Regions from separate parts of the Lysinibacillus sp. GbtcB16 genome, predicted to be linked through region 3. Evidence: riboswitches for the same ligand, from Rfam matches in the RefSeq annotation. Region 3 holds a riboswitch; each other region holds the start of a gene.
The links. A riboswitch is a leader RNA that binds a small molecule or an ion and turns the genes downstream of it on or off. The one in region 3 is predicted to bind cobalamin.
Positions count from the first base shown of each region.

Region 1: it holds a riboswitch for cobalamin, as region 3 does, so the genes downstream of both, KVT27_RS22240 (hypothetical protein) here and KVT27_RS17535 (ABC transporter substrate-binding protein) in region 3, are expected to answer to the same signal.
Region 2: it holds a riboswitch for cobalamin, as region 3 does, so the genes downstream of both, mmgD (citrate synthase) here and KVT27_RS17535 (ABC transporter substrate-binding protein) in region 3, are expected to answer to the same signal.

Region 1 covers NZ_JAGXJV010000017.1:10,223-18,010, forward strand. The annotation lists gene KVT27_RS22220 (putative RNA methyltransferase) at 1-669, opposite strand, end outside; gene KVT27_RS22225 (MATE family efflux transporter) at 672-2,039, opposite strand; gene KVT27_RS22230 (tyrosine-protein phosphatase) at 2,176-2,940, opposite strand; gene KVT27_RS22235 (ABC transporter substrate-binding protein) at 3,076-4,026, opposite strand; gene KVT27_RS22240 (hypothetical protein) at 4,010-4,567, opposite strand; cobalamin riboswitch at 4,730-4,928, opposite strand; gene KVT27_RS22245 (glutathione peroxidase) at 5,031-5,576, opposite strand; gene KVT27_RS22250 (hypothetical protein) at 5,664-6,215, opposite strand; gene ytvI (sporulation integral membrane protein YtvI) at 6,306-7,364, shown strand; gene KVT27_RS22260 (C40 family peptidase) at 7,449-7,788, opposite strand, start outside.
Region 2 covers NZ_JAGXJV010000001.1:1,784,274-1,792,061, reverse strand. The annotation lists gene KVT27_RS08995 (ABC transporter permease subunit) at 1-784, shown strand, start outside; gene KVT27_RS08990 (ABC transporter ATP-binding protein) at 795-1,568, shown strand; gene KVT27_RS08985 (ABC transporter ATP-binding protein) at 1,571-2,386, shown strand; gene KVT27_RS08980 (NUDIX hydrolase) at 2,429-2,914, opposite strand; cobalamin riboswitch at 3,147-3,341, shown strand; gene mmgD (citrate synthase) at 3,532-4,653, shown strand; gene KVT27_RS08970 (bifunctional 2-methylcitrate dehydratase/aconitate hydratase) at 4,752-6,185, shown strand; gene prpB (methylisocitrate lyase) at 6,228-7,142, shown strand; gene KVT27_RS08960 (acyl-CoA dehydrogenase family protein) at 7,188-7,788, shown strand, end outside.
Region 3 covers NZ_JAGXJV010000005.1:82,533-90,320, reverse strand. The annotation lists gene KVT27_RS17555 (heterodisulfide reductase-related iron-sulfur binding cluster) at 1-727, opposite strand, end outside; gene KVT27_RS17550 (cob(I)yrinic acid a,c-diamide adenosyltransferase) at 963-1,526, opposite strand; gene KVT27_RS17545 (adenosylcobinamide amidohydrolase) at 1,539-2,999, opposite strand; gene KVT27_RS17540 (FecCD family ABC transporter permease) at 2,996-3,997, opposite strand; gene KVT27_RS17535 (ABC transporter substrate-binding protein) at 3,994-4,965, opposite strand; cobalamin riboswitch at 5,110-5,290, opposite strand; gene KVT27_RS17530 (acyl-CoA dehydrogenase family protein) at 5,350-7,017, opposite strand; gene KVT27_RS17525 (class I adenylate-forming enzyme family protein) at 7,019-7,788, opposite strand, start outside.

The sequences.
Region 1 (7,788 bases), on a different contig from region 3:
AAAACTATCTTGGAAACGAGCAACAATTTGTTCATTAGAATATGTTTCCTTACTCGAATCGGCATATAATTGAGCACGTAGCTCCTGTAAATAGCCGCTTTGTGGCACAACCTTCACAATACAGCCATTAGGCGCAAGAAGCCTTTTAAATTCTTCATAATTTGCCGGTGATAAAATATTTAAAATAGCGTCAAAGCTACCTTGTGCAAAAGGACTCTTAGCTAAATCGCCAACACACCAAATTTGCTGTGGATAATGTCGAGCCCCAGCCAAAATGCCCTCTTTAGCTATATCAATACCGATTCCTACCCCATTCTTTTTCTCATTCATAATACGGGCTAAATGCGATCCCTCTCCACAGCCCGTATCGAGCACTGTATTCGCAGAGTTAATAAGCTCCCCAATCTTTGCTTCTACAACATCATAGATCCCGCTATCAATAACAGCTTTGCGAGATTCAAAAAGATTCTTACTATATTTAGAAGTAGAGCCATGTGTCAGCATATTGACATAGCCCTGCTTGGCAATATCAAAAGAGTGATTGGCAGAACAAACGAGGCTCCCCTGCTCATAGACATGCATAGATTGCTGACATAACGGACATGCAAAAAGCGTAATATGTTGATTGATCAATGCTGCTCCTATTGCACGTTTAGATAGTGCTCCCATTGCTATTCCTCCTTCTGTTCATTCGGTGAAACGAGGGCAAAACGCTCCCATTTTCGGCTTTTCCATCTAAAGTATACGATAATTGCCCTTACCCATTCATCTGCAGATATAGCTAACCAAATACCTACTAAGCCCCAATCGAGGACGAATACAAAAAAGTAACCTAACGGGAGGCTCATACAAACCATTGATAGAAAACCGATTTTAACAGGAAACCTTGCGTCTCCTGAGGCACGTAAAGAGTTAATGACGACTATATTCATCGTCCGACCAGTTTCTAGCACTATACTTAATGCCAAGACAGATGCTCCGATAGCCATCACCTCAGGGTTATCTGTAAAAACATGCATCAGCTGCTTGCGGAAAATGGTCACTACACCAACCATAATAATGGTAAAAATAAATGCTGCTCGAACACTTGTCCACAGCTGATGATAAGCCTCATCCTTTTCTCCTGCACCTACATGCCTACCGATAATGATGGCTGTTCCTGTCCCAATCGCAATAGCGAATAAATAGGTAAACATAGATATGTTCATAGCATATTGTCTTGCCGCCAAAGTTTCTGCCCCTAAATATGTGGCATAATATAAAAATATGATCTGGCAAAACTGGTAAAGAACCTGCTCAAAGGCAGACGGTAAACCAATGTTTAAAATTTTTCTTACATATTCCTTGGAATACTCAAAGTAGTAGTGTAGCTTTACTCGTACTTCCATCACTTGATAAAGCAACCAGAAAAACACGATCATCGCTAATCCTCTACTAATCACTGAAGAGATAGCTGCACCTTTTACACCAAGCTCTGGTAAACCAAAATTCCCAAAGATCAGGCCGTAATTAAGTACAACATGCAGTACATTCATGCCAAGTGATACATACATCGTCTGTTTCGTCCAACCATGAACACGAATAATTGCAGCAAGGGCATTAATGATTGCTTGAAGGAAAATAAAACTCCCTATAATCACTAAATAACTTTGAGCATAATGAAGTACCTCACCTTGCAAGTTCATCATCGACATTAAATGACTAGCAAAGAAGAAAAATAGAACACTCATTATAAGTCCAACTGCCAAATTCATTGTGACTGCTAGAGCCGATATTTTAGCCGCTTCAAAAAAACGTTTCGAACCTAAATATTGTGATACAACAATGGACGCACCGTTGCCGACTACCTCAAGAATTAAAATAGCGATATGAATATATTGATTGGCTGCACCTACTCCTGACACAGCATTATCTGATAGCGCACTAAGCATAAAAGTATCGGCTAGTCCCATCAACATAAATAAAAATACTTCTAAAAAGATAGGCCATGTTAAATGGAATAGACTTAACTTATTTGTTTCTTTTATTGTGTCTGCCAATACCTTCACTTCTCCTATACTTTTCTTAAAAATCTATTGTATCTTATCATAAATTTTCAGACTGTAAAGAGATTTATAGGAAGACAACGCTTCCACATAAAAAATCCCTCTCACTAATTTGTGAAAGGGATTTTATTTAGATTAAGCAATATGACTGTAATTGCTCACGCTTATCAGCCGTTAGACCAAACTCCTGCTCCAAAAAAGCTGTCTTTGAGCCGTAACGATGATCCATAGCATCCAACGCTGCCTGTAAATAATCCTCACGAGCGGACATTAAAGCATAAAATTGCTGTAATTCTTGTTCATTATACTGGTGCTGGATCGTTTGAGCCATTCTTTCTACCATGGGACGCAAATGAATATTCGTATTTAAATAATCTTCCATAATGGTCTCTTCAGGTACGTCTAAAGCCAATAAAATAAGAGCTCCGCCAATTCCTGTTCGGTCTTTTCCAACTGCGCAATGATGGACTAGCCCTAAATTATCAGGGTCTTGTATAGTCGTCATTAATTCTTTAAAAGAGGGATTATGAAAAGGCATTTGTGCATAAAATTCCTTGAACATATCAGCGTTAACTACTTTATAAAATTCTCTACCACCTGTATTGGTTGGCATTTCAAATGCATGCTTTCCCTTCGCAGGGATTTGAATATATCGAGTTTGTGGAAACACAGGATTAGGATTATGTTGTACTTCATTTGTGTCACGATAATCAAAAATTGTTTTAATACCTAATGTTTCAAATAATTCTTTATCTGTCGATGTCATTTTACCAAGTGCGGCAGAGCGATAAAATAAGCCATTTCTTATAACACGCCCATCTCTCGTTTGATATCCCCCCATATCTCGGAAATTATAAACGGCCTCAAACGGAATATTTTTTTGTACTTGCTTCACTGAACTACACCTCCCTATATTAATAAGCGTTCTTACCTTTATTCTATCGAACAAACTACATGAATACCAATTTTCACACTAGGTAATAAAATAAAAAATGCTAGCTGTAATAAACAACTAGCATTTTCTACGATCTTATTTATATAACTCTGGATACACAGCTTTAGCAACAAGCTCAACTGCTTCACCGATACGTGGACCTGGACGATTTGAGATATCTGTGTCAAGGGACTGAACTGCCTTGTTTTGAATAGCTGTTACCGTATTCCACCCATCACGAGCAAGGATTTCTCCAATTGGATTTTCTGTATAGTTGACTGTTGTTAAAATGACGTCTGGATTTCTCGCAATTACATCTTCCTCAGATACTTGCTTCCAGCCATCTAAATCTGCAAACACATTCTTTACATTTGCCGCATTTAATATTTCTTGTTGGAAAGTGCTAGAGCCTGCTGTATATATTTCTGGCTTCGGACTAATTTCTAAATAAACATTTTTTGGTGTTTTTACTTCCTTAACCTTTGTTTGCACATCAGCGATTTTTGCTTTAATTTCCTCGTTTAATGCCTTGCCTTTATCCTTAACATCCATAACAGCTGCAATTTGTTCGATATCTCCATATACATCATCAAATGTAGCCGCTGATTGAATAACAAATACTTTAATTCCTGCATCCTCGAGTGGCTTAAGTGCATCCTTCTCACCAATCGTATACGCAATAACAACATCTGGCTTTAACGCTAAAATTCGCTCACTGTTATAATTCACAGTATCAGAAACACGTTCGATTTTTTGGGCGGCTTCTGGATATGTATCATATTCAGTGGCACCTACAATTTTATCGCCAACCCCTAATGCAAATAGAATTTCTGTGTTACTTGGTTGTAAGGACACAACTGTTTTTGGCACTTCCTTAAACTCTATTTCTACGCCACGATCATCGGTTACTTTGTAACTTGTTTGCTCAATCTTTTGTTCATCTTGAGAACCATTTTTATTTTTTGTATCTTCCGCAGTTCCACAACCTGCTAAAACGAGCGCTAGCAATAAAACCGATAGCCATTGTAAATTAAATAGTTTCTTCATTATTATTCACCTTTTTCTTTTTCATTGGATATGATTTACTCATAAACGGAATTTCAGCTATTCCAGCTTGTTGATTCGTATAGACAGCCATTACAAAACATACATTGGCTAATAAGCCTAAATAATCGAAGAGAATAGTCGGTACCTCTCGTTCTTCCGAAACCTTGTGTAAAGTTCGATATGATTTTTTCGCCTCACTACGACAAAGATGTAAAGCAGCAGCAGCCTCTGTTCCTTGAGGTAAAACAAAATTTTGAATCTCTTCCTTCACATGACTTACATAAAAATCATAGCGCTCACTTAACCAGGATAGATCCTCATCTGTAACTGCTAGCTTCCCACGAACCGAGCCATTCACATGATAAGCCATAGGTAAAATCTGCATTAAATCATCTGCAACAACTTGGACATCCTCTTTCTTTACTATAGCTAGCGCAACCCCTAAATGCGTTGTTAAACTATCTGTGCGAATCTCAAAATCGACAGTTGAAGCCCTCTCTCGCATAAAAGGATAACAAGAATAACGTGTATCTTTTTTCAACCTGCTGTCCCCCTTTTTCTTAATGAAAATCCTCACTTTTATAGAACATAAAAAAACGTCGCTCCTCACGCAAAGGAACGACGAAAATAACATAATGATTGTCATAGAAACACGACACTGCCTATGTATTTGCCGTATATCCTCCTAGCTTCCGAAGAGTTGTTATACGTTCAAATAAAGGTCGGTCTCCTGGCTTGTACAACGCTCCTATATAATTTATAAGAGCTATAAAGAACCTTCCCATTTTCCTATGAAACAGTGGTTCATCTTTATAATAGCTGTACTTACAGTTGCGGAAACAGCTTCGGCTTATACCGAATTCCCGATTATGCTAGCTAGCACCTTTATTCTGCAAGAATAATTCACTTGTAAAGCAGTTTATCATAGATTGATAGGAAAAAATAGTTGCGTACAAAAATGATAGCCGTTTTAGACGTATTTCAATTCCCATAAAATCACTCTACTACAATACTTTTTCAATTGCTTGCTCAATATCAAGCTGTGAGTCTGTAGGCTCAAAGCGAGCTATGGTTTTTCCGCTTGCATCTACTAGGAATTTAGTAAAATTCCAGCGAATATTACGACCATCTAAAAAGCTTGGAGCAAGTTGAACAATTGCCTCAGCAAGCATTTTCTCCTGCATGCTTGCTTTTCCAAATTCACGAAAATCGACTTCATGTTTTAAATAATTAAATAAAGGATGTGTCGTCTCACCATTTACTTGGACTAGCTCAAAAATGGGAAACGTAACTCCATAGTTGACCTTACAAAGATGCGCAGTTTCCTCTCCATCTTCAGGATTTTGATGGCCAAACTGATCACAAGGAAATCCTAGAACGACAAAATTATTTTTGCCATATTTATCGTACATTTTTTGTAAGTCTTCAAATTGATATGTAAATCGGCATTGATTGGCCGTGTTAACAATTAGCATTGTTTTTCCTCGAAAAGTTTCCATTGATAAAATTTCACCATTCGGCTTTCGTACTAAATAATTATAAATGCTCATTCCCTAACCCCTTTTGTTTTTTTCATATATTATAGTTGACTAATCTCCTCATTACCAAAGGTTTGCACAAAAAACACCATCTCGTTACTAAGAACGGATGGCTGACTTATATTTCTTTTTATATTTAACATTTTGCTCTTCATTGATTAAGCGATGGGCTATGTCTAATAATTTAGGATCACTCGTTTGATCATATAATTTTTTTAAAGATACAATAATATCATAGCGAATGAGAGTAGGATGCTTTTCATCTAAACAAGTTTGAAATCTCTTGGCTAAATAAGATACGACTAAATCGCTTTGTACTTGGCCTGCTAAACCAATTTTCCAAATAGCCTGTAATGTATGCCTTGCCGTGACGGGCTTTTCATCATAAGTCACTGCCCAAATCTTTAAAAAATCTTCTAATACTCTTTCTTCGGGATCACTTTTTGCAGCTAAAGCACATAAAATTTGTGCGGCAAGTGCACGTGCATGCCCATTTTTATATGTAAGTGCTTGTACAAGCTGTTCCCACACTGCATATGTCCAATCTACGGGCTCCTGCATAATTTTCATCAGTTCCTCGTAAGATTCATATTGAATATCTCGATCACGCTCTGTTAGATTACTAAAAAGTTGCAAAATCTCTTTTTCCATAATTTATCCCTACCTTTATTGTTTCAGAACGTCATAAAACTTGATTTATGTTACACTTAACTTAATTTTTTTCGCAAAGAAGGTGAGTTTATGAATAAATTTAATGCTAGGAAATTGATTTTTCGATTGCTAGTGATTCTGTCCCTAATTATAGCCGCTTACTTTATTATTCCGGTATCTATGCCGTTAATATTAGCAGCTATCAGCGCATTTTTCCTTGAACCAATCGTCATGTTCTTTAAAAGGCGCTGGAAAATGTCTCGAAAAATTGCAGTTGCCTTTATATACATAGTGAGTGTCATTATCATTTCTATTATTTGCTATATTTCAATTACGCAGATCATGACGCAAATAATTTTATTGTCTAAGCAAGCTCCCTATTATATTTCCAAGCTATCAGATATGTGGCTTCATATGCAAGAAAATATTTCTAAATACACGGAAGACTTTCCACCTGAAGTAAGTACTTCGCTTCAAAAAACCACAATGGATTTCATAAAGAAAATTGAAGAAACGTTTTTAAGCTTCTTTAATTATAGCAAAGTTTCGGCCTTCTTTTCAGAGATTCCAAGTCTATTTATCAGTCTTCTCGTCTATATGATTGCCCTATTCCTATTTATGCTAGATCTGCCGAAATTGAAGCGCATTACTTATAAGTATTTAAAGCCTAACACAGCAAAGAAAATAAAAATTATTTTAAACCGTTTAAAGGATGCGACATTCGGCTATATGAAAGCACATTTATTTGTAAGCTTCATTATCGGAGGCGTTACACTTATTGGACTTTTATTAATCCAGCCGAAATATGCCATAACCATGACCATTATTATTTGGCTAATAGATATTGTCCCTTTTTTAGGCTCCATTATTATTTTAGCACCATGGGGGCTTTATCACCTTTTAATGGGAAACACAGCTATTGCTGTAAAATTATTCATCTTAGCTGCTATTTTACTCATTATTCGTCGTGTAGTCGAGCCTAAACTAATGGGAGACCATATTGGGTTATCAACTTTACCTACATTAATTGCCATGTTTATTGGACTACAGTTATTTGGAATTATCGGTTTACTTGTCGGGCCATTTGTCATTATTTTCTTTATCGCCTTAAAGGAAACAGGCATCATAAAAGTAAACTTCAAAATTTGATACCAATAAAAAAGGTCATCTTTGTATTTTTCCCTTACAAAGATGACCTTTTTATCATGTTAATCGTCTATATACTATAGAGGCTTATTGAATTCGACCAAAGCCTACTAAATATTGATTCCACCAATCAAGTGATTCAATGACAACACCATTATTTTGAGCATCAATCATTGTGTTATTACCTAAGTAGATACCTACGTGCGCTACACCTGAGCCATAGCTAAAGAATACTAAGTCACCAACGCGTGCTTCCCCAGCAGAAATACGTTGTGTTGCTAAATATTGTTGTGATGCAGTACGTGGTAAAGAAACGCCTGCTTGTTTGTAAGACCATTGTACAAGACCTGAGCAGTCAAATCCAGAAGTTGGGTTACTACCACCCCAAACATATGGACGACCAAGGAATTGTTTTGCTGTAGAAATA
Region 2 (7,788 bases), on a different contig from region 3:
TATGAGAAGATATATTAGTCTCACCTTACTAATGATCATTGGTTTACTAGGACTGTTAGCCCCACTCATTATGCCTCATGACCCTTTAGCAGTCGATATTTCTAAGAAATTTTTAGCACCCTCATGGGACTATCCATTAGGAACAGACCATTTAGGAAGATGTGTCTGCTCACGATTGCTTTTAGGGATTCGGTATTCTTTAGGTGCGGCGCTCGTCATACAAATAGTTGCTATTCTAGTAGCGATACTATTAGGCGCATTAGTCTCCTTAAAAAGAGGTATAATAGATGCGCTATTTATTCGGATATGCGATATTTTATTAGCTTTTCCAACACTTGTACTAGCATTTGGGCTTTTAGGTGTACTAGGTCCTAGCTTGAAAAATGTGTTAATTGCACTTAGTTTGACACAGCTTATTTATTATTCGAGGCTCATCCGAGGTTTATTTATTGGCATGAATGAAAAAGACTTTATTCTAGCGGCAAGAATCAGTGGTACTACAGGTGCAAAATTAATTATTCGACACTATCTCCCTCATGTTTGGCCACCGATTGTAACGATTGTGGCATTAGATATGGGGAAGGTCATTTTAGAGATTGCGGGCTTTTCCTTTATTGGGCTTGGTGTGCAAGCTCCCACTCCTGAATGGGGAATGATGGTAAATGAAGGGAAGCAATATATCCGCCAACATCCTGAATTAATGCTATATCCTGGGCTTGCTATCGTCTTTGTTGTCCTAGTATGTAATGTTTTAGCAAGTAGTTTGAAGAAGCCTGATCAGTAAAGGGGTAGTTATGAAGAAAGTTTTAGAAGTGAAAGACTTATCGGTCAAAATTGGAGAACAGAATATTTTATCCTCCATTCATTTAACAGCCTATCAAGGCCGAGTATTAGGAATTATTGGGGAAAGCGGTAGTGGGAAAACGATGCTTTGCCAAGCTATTATGCAAGCCTTGCCGACTAGAGCGCAGATCACCAAAGGGCAAATTTTCTACCATCAACAAGATTTATTGAAGGTAACTGCTGCTCAAATGAGAGCTTATCGTGGTAGACATCTTTCTATTATTATGCAAAATCCTTCGACTGCCTTTGACCGTGTTCAAACCATTGAAAGTCATTTTCGTGAATCATTAAAAGCTCATTTTGCTATAACTAAAAATGAAATAAGACAAATTGCTATTGAAAGCATGTCAAAAGTTAATTTACCTAATCCTGAGCGCCTTTTATACTATTATCCATTCCAATTAAGTGGGGGAATGCTACAGCGTGTGATGATTGCTTTGTCACTGGCAATTCAAGCCTCGGTATACATAGCTGATGAGCCAACGACAGCTCTTGATACAGTCAATCAAAAGCAGGTTTTGACATTATTTGATCGTATTCGCCTGGAAACACAGGCAGCCATCCTTCTTGTGACACATGATTTAGGCGTTATCGCTGAACTTGCTGATGATGTAGCCGTGATGTATAAGGGGAAAATAATTGAACAAGCGAATGTCTATGATTTTTTTGATGCACCTCAGCATCCTTATACAAAGAAACTATTACAATCCCGAATTATGTTTTAGAGGTGAAAAGATTGAAGCTACTAGAAGTGAGAAATATTGAGAAGAACTATGCACATAGACCGTTCATATTCAAGCGAAGACAGGATGCTCCTGTATTACAGAAAGTATCATTTTCACTTCAGGAGGGGGAATGCTTAGGAATTGTTGGACAAAGTGGCTCAGGAAAAAGCACATTGGGCCGAATTATATTAGGGATGGAAAGGCCAACAGCCGGTGAGATTCTATTTCAAGGGGTTAATCTTTATGATGCCACTAGCCAACAGAAAAAAATGATACGGAGAGATTTACAAGCAGTCTTTCAAAATAGTTATCATTCATTAAATCCAAAGCACACCATTTTTCAAATTTTAGAGGAACCATACCTAAATTTCGAGCATTATAGCTCAGCTGAGAGACATTATAAGGTAAAGGAATTACTTGATCATGTAGAGTTAGAAAAATCTATTGCCGAAAAGTATCCTTCCCAGCTAAGTGGGGGACAACAACAGCGTGTGAACATTGCAAGAGCGCTTGCCTTACATCCAAAATTAATTGTTTTAGATGAAGCCATTAGTAGTTTAGATATGATTTTGCAAAAACATATCATTCAATTACTACAGACACTACAAAAGGATTTGCAACTTGCCTACATTTTCATCTCTCATGACCTACAGGCTACACGCTTTATTTCAGATCGCATCCTTGTCATGCAAAATGGTCAGCTAGTAGAGGAAAGTATGAAAGGTGAACCATTTAAGCATTCCGCATCACTTGAGCTATGCAACGCGATTTTACCCACTCACCCTCGCGAAAGAATTCACAAGAATACTAGTATCTGAAATACCTTTGCGAATAAAATCCTTATTAAAATTCTTACATTGTTATTTGGAAAGCTTCGTAAAGGAGCTTTCGAACTCCCATATTTTGCCCTCTAGGTTGTTTAAGAGAGCGACCGTCCTCTGTTCCATATTATTCGGAAGTTCTTCCTTACTGAAATAGGTGAGGCTTAAGCTCTCACCATCTTTCATTTCCAATACACCCCTTACATGTTTAGCTCTATAAAGGTGAATGACTGTATAGATTTCATCGCCATTCGGATAACAGTAGTAATAATCAGGTCCTGTAAAAACACCGATAAACTCAAACTCTTTAGCCACGAGTCCAGTTTCCTCATAAAGTTCACGCGCAGCAACCTGCTCTAATGTTTCGTTTATTTCCATTGAGCCGCCAGGTAATCCCCAATCCAATGTATCTGAACGATGTTGAAAGAGTATTTTCTTATCATCATTAACAACAAGAACTGTCGAACCAACGTTTATAATCGGTCTATTACCGATAAGCTTTCTTAATTCTGTTATATAGCCCATCCCGTCACTCCTCGTTTCATCGTAATGCAAAACAAATCGCTTTTTTAAAGCAGACTTCATAAATATAGCTCCATTGGGATTGATTAACAATCTTTTTTTTGAGCGAAATAATGCTTAAATATGCAGAATAGTTCGTCAAAAATGAAAAATAGCTTTTTATAATCAGTCTTTTCTGAATTTTACCTATGTTGATTGTTTGGAAACCTCTATGTTAAGGTAAAAAGACAAATTGAATATGCTAAATTTTGGTGGTTCAAATGGGTTTGATTCCATTTGATTAAAAGGGAAGTTGGTGTGAGTCCAACACTGTCCCGCAACTGTATGTAGGAGTTCCATAACGAGACCACTGTTTTGTTCTTCAAAACGGGAAGGTGTTATAGGAATGTTGATGATAAGTCAGGAGACCTGCCGCTAAATAAGCATCAATTGACCTACGAGGATAGGGAGGTGTTAGCTACTGTATGATGAGTGTGAATGGATGTAAGTTCACTGTTTTTTGTTCTGTCATACTTTTGTAGATTAACAACTTCTAAAGGGGTAGAAGTTGTTTTTTTGTTGTTCTTTCGAGTTTGAATGGTAACGCTTACAAGAATGATTAAACAAAGGGGTTGTAATCCATGGAGTTAACGTATTCACCAGGTCTTGATGGAGTTATTGCTGCGGAAACAAAACTGTCTTTCTTAGACGTAGTAGAAAGCCAAATTGTTATACGGGGCTACGATTTGATTGAACTATCTCAGCGATATTCCTATTTAGATATTGTCCATTTATTATTGCACGGAAACCTACCAACTACTGAGCAACAAGCTGAATTACAGGATAAATTGAAAGAAAACTATCACGTTCCACAAGAGCTTGTTCAAATTTTTAACTTATTACCAAATGGGACACATGCTATGGACGGCCTTAGAACTGGAATTTCAGCGTTAGCAGGGTATGATCAGCACATCAATGATCGATCGACTGAAAGGAATGTAACACGAGCATATCGACTTTTAGGTGGCATGCCCAACATCGTTGCGAATAGCTACCGTGTATTAAATGGTCAAGATGTTGTCAAACCGGATAGTCAGCTTTCTTATAGTGCTAATTTTTATTACATGATTACTGGAAGAAAACCAACACCATTAGAAGAAGAAATTTTTGACCAATCACTTGTTTTATATAGTGAACATGAAATGCCGAATTCGACTTTTGCTGCTCGTGTTATTGCCTCCACACAATCCGATCTGTATGGTGCTCTAACTGGTGCTGTCGCATCATTGAAAGGAAATTTGCATGGTGGGGCGAACGAGGCAGTCATGTATATGCTGCTTGAAGCTAAGACTGTAGAAGGCTTTGAAGCGATGCTGAAAAACAAGCTCAAAAATAAAGATAAAATAATGGGCTTTGGCCATCGGGTCTATATGAAAAAAATGGACCCAAGAGCGCAGATCATGAAAGAAGCTTTGTATAAATTATGCTTGGAGCAAGGTGATGACCGCTTATATCACATGTGTGAAGCTGGTGAAAAAGTGATGGTGGAGGAAAAAGGCTTGTATCCAAATTTAGATTATTACGCTGCGCCAGTGTATTACATGCTGGGTCTACCAATTGAATTATATACGCCTATTTTCTTTGGCTCTCGAACGATCGGTTTATGTGCACATGTGATCGAACAACATGACAATAATCGATTATTTAGACCTCGTGTTCATTATATAGGCGAGCGTCATAACCTTGAAGAATTGTCGGTATAATCAAGTTTTAACAACTCGCCACAGAGCTGATGGACATTCTGACCAATGCCCATCAGCATACTAGTATATCAAATGCATACCTTGAAAGGAAGATATAGATGATTAAAACGAATGAAAAAACGATGACAGACCAGCTTCTTATTGATATTGCGGATTATGTATTAAACACAAAGATTACGAGCGAAGAAGCTTACGAAACGGCTCGATATGTTTTATTGGATACGTTAGGTTGTGGCATTTTAGCTTTACAATATCCTGAATGTACAAAACTTCTAGGTCCTGTAGTACCAGGTACAGTCGTTCCAAATGGTACTCGTATTCCAGGAACATCCTATGTCCTTGATCCAGTAAAAGGTGCCTTTAATATCGGTTGTATGATCCGTTGGCTGGATTATAACGATACATGGTTGGCGGCAGAATGGGGGCATCCTTCTGATAATCTAGGTGGCATTTTAGCTGTAGCCGATTATTTGAGTCGTGTACGTGTTGCAGAAGGGCAAGAGCCTCTCCAAATAAAAGACGTTTTAGAAATGATGATTCAAGCTCATGAAATACAAGGAATACTTGCACTCGAAAATAGCTTAAATCGTGTTGGCTTAGATCACGTCTTATTTGTCAAAATAGCGACAACAGCTGTAGTAACAAAGGCTTTAGGTGGCACTCATCAAGAAATTGTCAATGCCTTATCAAATGCTTGGATTGATAATTCAAGTTTAAGAACCTATCGACATGCTCCTAATACAGGCTCTAGAAAATCATGGGCTGCTGGCGATGCTACAAGCAGGGCCGTACAACTAGCAATGATGGCTGTGAAGGGGGAAATGGGCTATGCAACTGCATTGTCTGCACCAGGCTGGGGATTCCAAGATGTGCTCTTTAATAAGGAAGAATTAAAGCTTGCGAGACCACTTGCATCTTATGTTATGGAAAATGTCCTCTTTAAAGTGTCTTACCCTGCAGAATTTCATGCTCAAACGGCTGCAGAATGTGCTGTTCATTTACATCCTGAAGTAAAGAATCGCCTAGCTGAAATTGACCGCATTGACATTACGACGCATGAATCAGCCATACGAATTATCGATAAAGAAGGGCCACTTCACAATCCTGCTGATCGTGATCACTGCCTTCAATACATTACAGCTATTGGTCTTATTTATGGTGACATTACAGCAGATCACTACGAAGATGAGGTGGCTGTAGACCCACGCATTGATGACTTGCGACATAAAATGGTTGTCGTGGAAAAAAGACAATATACAATCGATTATTTAGACCCTGATAAACGATCCATTGCGAATGCTGTTCAAGTTTATTACAAAGATGGTACATCATCCGAGCTAATTGAGTGTGAATATCCTTTAGGACATCGTTTCCGTCGTGAGGAAGCATTTCCACAGATCATTAATAAATTCCAGCAAAACATTCGTACGCATTATTCTCAAAAACAACTCCATACAATAAATGAGGTTTGTGCAAATAAAGAGCTGCTTGAACAAATTGCTGTCCATGAATTTATTAATTTATTTATTTAATTTAGAAGGATTCCGAACGCAACAAAAAGGAGGTTTTTAACAATGGCGTGGATTGTCCAAGAAGCGAAGACACAAAAACAATTAGCTGAACAATTTAAAGCTCTTATTGCTCGTTCATCTATTTTGCAAATACCAGGAGCACATGATGCAATGGCTGGTTTAATGGCTAAAAAAGTTGGCTTTGAGGCATTGTATCTTTCGGGTGCCGCTTATACAGCGAGTAGAGGCCTACCAGACTTAGGAATGATTTATTCAAATGAAATCGCTCAGCGTGCTAGTGATATTATTCGGGCTACTAATTTACCTATGCTAGTGGATATTGATACGGGCTTTGGTGGTGTATTAAATGTTGCCCGTACTGCTTGTGAAATGGTAGAGGCAGGGGTTGCTGCCGCACAGCTAGAGGACCAAAATCTTCCTAAAAAATGTGGACATTTAAATGGCAAAACTCTTATTTCAATAGAGGAAATGATACAAAAAATAAAAACGATTAAACAAATAGCCCCTACATTAGTAATTATTGCTCGCACGGATGCAAGGTCTGTTGAAGGCTTAGAGCAGGCTATTCTAAGAGCCAAAGCATATGTTGCTGCTGGGGCAGATGCTATTTTTCCAGAGGCATTACAAACTGACAAGGAGTTTAAACAATTTGCCAATGAGTTAGATGCACCCTTATTAGCCAATATGACTGAATTCGGTCAAACTCCTTATTATACCGCTAAGGAATTTGAAAAAATGGGCTACTCGATGGTCATTTATCCTGTTACGTCTATGAGAGTTGCAGCGAAAGCATACGAGCGTGTATTTGAATTAATAAAAAATACTGGAACACAACAAGAAGCAGTTGAGGATATGCAAACAAGAAGCGAATTATATGAAACGATTTCCTACTATCAATTCGAGGATTTAGATCGTGAATTAGCAAAAACCATCTTACCTAAGGAGGAAATAAAGTAGGAGAGCTGAATGGCTTTTCTCCACTTTCTTTCAAGGAGGACTCATATGGATCGACTAGAAGACAAAATGACAATCTTTACACCAGAGGATTTTCATGATGAAGAAGAGCTCATTGCAAAAACTGCTGAGCTCTTCATTAAACAGGATGTCTCACCGAATATGTCATCTATTGAACTGCAGCAATATGCGATCACTCGTCAACTATTTCAAAAAGCAGGTGATCTTGGTTTACTGGCTATTGAAATTCCCGAGGCCTATGGAGGACTCGAGCTCAATAAAACAATTTCCGGTCTTGTAGCAGAGAAAATGGGTTTTGGGGGCTCTTTCAGCGTTTCCTACAATATCCATGCTGGGGTGGGCACATTACCCTATGTCTATTTTGGCGATGAGGAGCAAAAGCTGAGGTACTTACCAAAGCTTGCATCTGGAGAATGGATTGGTGCCTATGCACTTACAGAGTCCGATGCAGGCTCTGATGCACTGCGCCCCAAAACGAATGCTAGATTAACAGAAGATGGTACAGCATGGATAATAAACGGAGAAAAGCAATGGATTACGAATGCTCAGCTAGCAGACGTCTTCGTTGTTTTTGCCCAGACGCATAATGGAATGACTGCGTTGATTGTCGAACGTTCCTTTAAAGGGG
Region 3 (7,788 bases):
CTGTTCGGTCTAAACGATTCATGTAAACATTAAGTGGACTTACAATTAAATGGAAATGTTTTGATTGTGGTACATACACAAGGAATGTTAATAGAATTAATAAATGTGCCCACCACATGACATAAAACACACCAGCAGCTACTGACGCAGGTAGGAAACCAAAAATAGCAGCAATACTAGATGCTACTGGTTCTGTATAGGTTAATCCCTCTCCATGCCAAATTAATCCCATACCATTCGCAAGTAACGTCGATACCATTAAGCCACCAATGAAAATTAATACAAGACCGTTTTTCCATCCACGTTTTAAACGTACTAGCTTTTCAACATAGCGGCGGTAAAATGCCCAGACAACCGCTACCAAAATCATTAAGACCACAAGTTCTTGGAAGAATGTAAAGACACCATAGAAAATACCAAGCGGTAAATGTGAGCCTGGTGCTAATCCTTTCCAAATTAAATCAATCGCCCCTAGCTGTACCATTAAAAATCCATAGAAAAACATTACATGGATTAAACCACTCTTTGGATCTTTTAATAGCTTGTTTTGGCCAAATACATTGACCATAATATAGCGAAGTCGTTCTTTTACACTTTCATCAAACTCAACCTTTTTCCCCAATTGCACATACTTATAGCGTGTTTTCAACAGATAGAAGAACAATCCTACTGCATAAAGTACAACCACGACTGTTAAGACAATGTTAGCAATTAATAATGGACTCATGGTTGGTCCCCCCTTGTTTGTCGTAATTTTTCTCTCTTTGTGATAAATTTGCTACCTCATACGGAAATGTTCATCACTTTGATATTATATTCCTATTCTAATAAATGAGTGAGCATTCAGTCAACATAAAACGGAAATATTTCTGATAATTTTATATTCTTACATTTTACAAGAAAAAAAGCCACCCTGATTTTTTTCAAAGTAGCATTTTTTACTTTCTGTAGAAAACTAAATTTTATTTTTTAAAAACATTTCCACTGCGAATATATTCAACATCCGCAACATTTAATCGAGCATTTACTACACGAGCGGCTGCAAATAAATAATCTGATAATCGATTTAAATATTTTTGTACAACTTTTGGCACATCTTCAACTTCTTTCATAAGTGTCACCATCTCACGCTCTGCTCGCCGAGCAACCGTACGCGCAATGTGTAAAGTTGCAGCTGCTGGTGCTCCTCCTGGCAAAATAAAACGTTGTAATGGTGGCGCCTCATCTGATAGTGCATCAATACGAGCCTCTAGCACCTCAATTGGTTGTTCAGTAAGCTTATAATGTCGTTCTTTCATCACGTTTGCTAGATCACCACCAGCATCGAACAGTTCATGTTGAATAGTTTCTAAATCCGTTAAAATATCCTTGAATAGCGCTTGATCTAATTCACTTACAGCTTTACCAATAAAAGAATTTAATTCATCAATAGCCCCATACGTTTCAACACGTAAACTATCTTTATCAACGCGTCCTCCTATAAGACTTGTTTTACCCGTATCCCCTGTTTTTGTGTACAGCTTCATTTCGCTCATCTCCTAAAATTGATTTTTGTAATTTCTGATAGCCTGAACCGTAGTTTCAAAAACACCCTTTGCAATCATTTTACCAACTTCCGTAATAGGACCACCATATAACATTTCTTTCCCTTTTTGAGTTGCTGCAATTAAAAGGCTATCTGTAGCAGTACCTGTAGCAATCGTTCCACTACGCTCATCACGAATATTTTCTGATTGCATAGCTTTCGTTTTCGCTTCTGTAGCTGTCATCATGGCCTGAAAAAATGCTTCCTCCGATAAACAGCCGTTGATAATTACCCATGTATTAATAGTACCAATATATGGTTTATCCTGCCTTTCGTGCACACGAGATACATCTACTGCATTCCCTACACCAGCAGTAACAGCTACTATCACACTGCCAAATGGTGCAGAAATTTCATTGATCGCCACAAGAGCTGTTGGCACTGCTGTCAGCATGACAACTGTATTCGTAGGCGAAAAATGGCCTCTTTGCAAAAATTCATTAACCTCTCTCTTTACATCACTAATCACATAATCACTAGGAACAGAGCGGTTTAACAAGCAATTATGCCATCCAATTCCAGGGTTATGGACAGCAGAGGATACCGTTTTTATAGGAATCTCTGACTGAAGCTGAATAAAGTGTTCCGTTATTATAAAATGTTCTTTTTTTATTACAGCTCGCTGTTGATAGTCGCTTGCTGCAGGCATCATCGTAATTTGCGGTTTAGGAATTTCTGGATGAGCATAAGTAGCTACTCGTGCTTGATAAATTTCTTCAATCTGAGAAGCAATTAATACTTCATGTGGTGCCCCGAAAGCTCTCATTTGTCCACTTTCCATGAGCAATAATTCATCACAATAGAGAGAGGCTAAATTCATATCATGTAATACCATCACTACCGTTAAACCACACTCCACAGCTTCCTTCCGCACCATATCTAAAATTTGCCGCTGATGGGCAATGTCTAAATGATTTGTCGGCTCATCTAGCAGTAAAATTTCCGCAGTTTGAGCAAGAGCCTGTGCAACAAAAACTCTTTGCTGTTCACCACCCGATAAGAATTCCATCGGTGTATGCTCATAACGTTTTATGCCTGTTTGCAGCATTGCATGTTGAACTGCTTGTTCATCTTGCTCAGACCAACTTGAAAAAAAGCCTGTTTGATGTGGATAACGTCCAAGCGAAATAGCCTCTCTTACACTGTTTGAGAAAGCGTTCGCATGGAGCTGTGGTAAAACAGCCATTTTTTTTGCTAAAGCACGGGCATTGTAGGAAAGAATGCTTTTTCCATCAATAGAAATCGTGCCCTCAACTGCTGGTAAAATACCACTCATTACCTTTAATAATGTTGATTTCCCACTACCATTTGGCCCTAAAATGCCAAGAATCTTTCCTTTTCCAACTGTAAAGCTTATATCCTTGACGATCGGTACGTCTTCATAACCACCTGATAGATGTTCAACAACAATCACGCCCGTACCCCCTTGCCTCTTCGTTGCTTATAAAAAATATAGGAAAAAACAGGCGCTCCAATAAATGCAGTAATGACACCAATGGGCAGTTCCCTTGGCAAGATGATGGTTCTTGCAACTAAATCACAAATAATAAGTAATGTTGCCCCATTAAAAAATGATAATGGAAGTAAATGACGGTGATCAGAACCCCAAATCATTCTTGTCATATGTGGTACAACTAACCCTACAAAGCCAATTGTGCCTGAAACAGCAACTGCTGCTCCAGTTAGCATGGAGCCACCTACTAAAATCAAATACTTACTTCGCTTTACATTGACACCTAAATGCTTCGCTCTTTCTTCCCCATATAACAAAACATTAAGCTCACGTCTCTGTGTCCACAGCATAAGGGAACCAACAATGACAAATGGGATAATCATTTGAACATATGGCCAGCCACGCATAGAAACAGAACCGAGTAGCCAGCCGATTACTTGGCGCAGTTCCTCTCCCGATAAAGCAATCATTAACGAGATTAACGATCCTAAAAATGAACTAAAGATAACACCTGTTAAAATCAGTGTTTCCATCTTTAAAGAACGGTCCACTACTCTAGCAAAGCTCATCACTATCACCATTGTAATAATCGCGCCTATCATGCTAAAGGTAGGTAAGGCATACAAGCCTACAACAGGCATAGAAATACTAAAAAAGATTGTCATGACTGCGCCGACAGAAGCACCAGATGAAATACCTAATGTATATGGATCTGCTAATGGATTTTTGAGCAAGCCTTGGAAAGCCGCTCCCGCAATGGCGAGAGAAGCTCCTACTAGCCCCGCTAAAAGCACACGGGGCAGGCGAATTTTCCAAAAGATATTGGCAGCTGTTTCATCAACTGACTGATTCCACAGCACTTCTATCGGAATATGAACAGAGCCTATAGCGACGCCACACCAGATGCTAATGATAAGAAGCGTACATGTTAATACATAGGCTGTTGCTACTTTTTTCACTTAAATACCTCAGGGTAGATAGCTTTTGCTAATTCCTCAAGGCCATCCGCTAAACGTGGTCCCTGACGGCTTGTTGTGCTTTCATCTACTTGCACAATAGCATTATTTTTCACTGCATTTATTGTATCGAAACCAGCACGCTTTGGTATTTTTGTTAAAATATCAGGTACATAACTATATGTCACCACGATGACATCTGGATTTTTTGTGATAATTTGTTCTGCACCAATTTCATACCAATTATCACCATCTGCTGCTACATTTTTTGCATGGATCATCTCAAGCATTGCGTTCATAAATGTACCTTGTCCAGCTGTATAAATATTAGGTTCATCAGAGGCTTCTACAAAAACGTTCTTAGGTTCAACGTCTTTCACTTTCCCCTGAACCTCTTCCACTTTCGCCTTCATGTCAGCAATGATTTTTTCGGCTTCTGGTAATTTCCCTGTAGCACGCCCAAGCTGTTCAATCGTTGTATAGGTTTCATTAAAATCTTGGGCATTTTTTACAACAAATACTTTCACGTCCGCCGATTCTAGCTGTGCTATAGCTGATTCCGAAAGAGACATGCTAGATTCATGAGCAAAAACGATATCTGGCTTTAAGGCAATAATTTGTTCAATATTGTACTCCATGCCACCAACTTTTTCTTTTTCAGCTACCTCTGGTGGATAATCGTCGTTGTCTGTAACCCCTACTATTTCATCCTTTAAACCTAGGCCAAACAATATTTCTGTATTACTTGGAATAAGTGACACTATTTTCTCAGGAGGAGCCTCTAGTGTAATATCCTTCCCAATAGCATCCGTTATAGTCATAGGGAATGTTGCTTCTTCCGCCTTAGATGTTTCTTGTTGTGTTTGTTCTTTTGTAGGTGTGGAATTGTCTTTTTGTGCCTCTTGTCCACAAGCTGCTAGCAACCCTATCGTTAAAAATGCCGATACCCCTATTTTCCAAAATTTCTTCATGTGAATCCTCCTTCGTTGATTTGTGCGTTCAGGTGTTAGAAATATTGTTCCATCAAAATAAGACCCCTCATCTTCGAATGATGAGGGGTCAAAATCGCACCAAAAAACTGATACAAAATCCACCATCCTATCCTCGTAGGCTGTCATGTCTATGCTATAAAGGCAGGTCTCCTGGCTTGTGCATTACGTTTTTTCAAGCCTTCCCGAAATCTTCAGTGGCATCATTTGAAAAAACTCACACTTACAGTGGCGGGACCGCATCGGAATTACACCGATTTCCCTTTTCACTTTACATAAGTAAAGAACCTTTATACTATTCAGTTGATTTTATTATACATGAAATTAAAAAAAGTCGCCTCTATCTCAAGGCGACTCCAAAGGTTATTAGACGATTTCAGCAAAATACTGTATGGTTTTCATCGGAGCACCAATCGTTCGTAATGACCAAGTTTGCTCTAAATAAACATCCGCTAGTTTGTCATATTTCCCACCAAATTTTTGTGCCCACTCAACGGCTACGACACTTTCATATAATTGAGCCATTTTTTTGGCAACATCCTTTGCTTCAAACGTTTTTGTCGCTTCATCGAGAGTACTAAAAATTTGTAAGGTTGCCGATAGTTTAGTTAATTGCTCTTGAACGATTTTCACTAATGAATGGTCTGTTAAAACTTCTAATCGCGCGCCCATCTCTTGAACAAACAATTCATGTGCCCTGTATTTATCCACTAAGCGAATAAGCTCCAAAGCTAGTATATTAGCCGTACCCTCCCATACCGTCAACACTTGCGCATCTCTCAGTAAGCGTGGTGTTACAAAGTCCTCAATATAGCCATTCCCGCCATGTAGCTCAATTGCTTCACTTGCATAATGGACCGCTTGCTCTGCCGTTTCCTTTTTCATAATGGCAATATATAAACGGTTCATGATGATGTCTTGTTCTGTTCCCTGACCACTTGTCACTTTATCGTATAATTGAATAAGATCAAAAATCGTGGCTACTTCTACATGCAGCTTAGCGGCATATTTACCTAATGTATCCTGGATCATAGGATACTGTGTTAAAGGTTTACCAAAGGCATATCGATTTGACACATAGTGCTTCGCCTCTAAGAAGCCACGGCGCATAATACCAATGGATGCCACAGCATTACAAATTCTTGATAAATTAAGCGCCTCCAGCATATAATAAATCCCTTTATTTTGATCACCAACTACATACGCGAGTGCTCCATCAAACTCAACCTCACCAGATGGAACGGCTTTCACACCTAATTTATCTTTTAGTCGTCGAATACGAAGATGGTTAGCCGATCCATCTTCATTTCGCCATGGAACTGCAAATAGGGTTAATCCTTTAGAGCCTGCTTGTGCACCCTCTATTCGTGCCAATACCATTGCAACCCCACACATCCCTGCATTGGAGGCAAAATACTTTTCACCATAGAGGCGGTATTCATTCCCCACAAGTTTTGCTTCTACTACATTCGCACCAACATCCGAGCCTCCTTGTCGCTCTGTTAAAAAAGTCGCTCCCTCATATAGCTCCATATCGCCTGTTGCACAAACATGCGGTAAGAAGCGCTGCTTAACTTCTTCCTCTGCATAATGGTCTAATAAATAGGCAGTGGCCATCGTTAACGTCACAGGGCAATAAAAACCGGGCTCCGCATGTGACAGTAAATAACCTTGTGCAAAACTATAGACATAATTCCCTTTGTGACCTAGTTGGGGAATATCTTTATGCACATAGCCAACAATCCCCGTATTATATGTCTCCTCAATTGTTTTTTTGTAGCCGTCATTGACCCATACCTCTGAAACCTCTTCGCCATAGGCATTATACCTTTGAAGGCGAGGCTCTCCTTGTCGATCAGTATGTTTCGCCCTCACGTCTATAGCACCCGCACATAGCTCACCAAAGTCCATCAATTCCCGATGCGCATAAGATAAAAATTCTTTATCCAGCATCATTTCCAACACTTTTTGAAGCGTATCATCATCTGTAAAGAAATTACTTGTGCCTGCTATTTCCTGTTGTAAAACTTTCATGCTATCTCACCTCTTGTCCTTTTAAAGATTGTTTTAAAATTTTGCCTGACGCATTCCTTGGTAGCGCTTCCACTTTTTCAAAAATACGCGGTATTTTATACTTAGCAAGCTGCCCCTCTAAATGATCTTTTAGAGCCTCTTCATTAATATCCTGTTTAGCGGAATAAACAGCCTTCACTGTCTCTCCCCATTGTGGATGTGGAACACCAACCACTGCCGCTTCAAATATCCCCTCAAAGCTTAAAAGGCAATCTTCAATTTCTTTCGGATAAATATTGACTCCACCCGAAATAATCACATCTTTTTTTCGATCAACAATCCAAATAAAACCGTCTTCATCCTTACGAGCTAGATCTCCTGTTTTTAACCAACCGTCTATAAAGGCCGCATTGGTTGCCGCTTCATCTCTGTAGTAGCCAAGCATATTACCCTCACCAAATAAAACGATTTCCCCTACTTCTCCTGCTGGTACATCTTCGCCACTGTCGTTAACAATACGTATCTCTGTACCTAAAGGTGCTCGCTGTCCAATACTCCCAGCCTTTCCTTCATGTTCCTTGCCAAATAGCAATGATCCACTTGGTCCCGCCTCTGTTAATCCATATACACATGTTAAATTAGTTGTGCGGAATGACTGTTGAATGAAACGAACCTCGTTTTCAGATAAAGGTGCACCTCCATATACCCACCATTTCATGGAGGACAAATCAGCTGATTGCAATCTTGGCATCTGTGCTGTTAATAAATAAGCAACAGGTGCTCCAAAGAAAT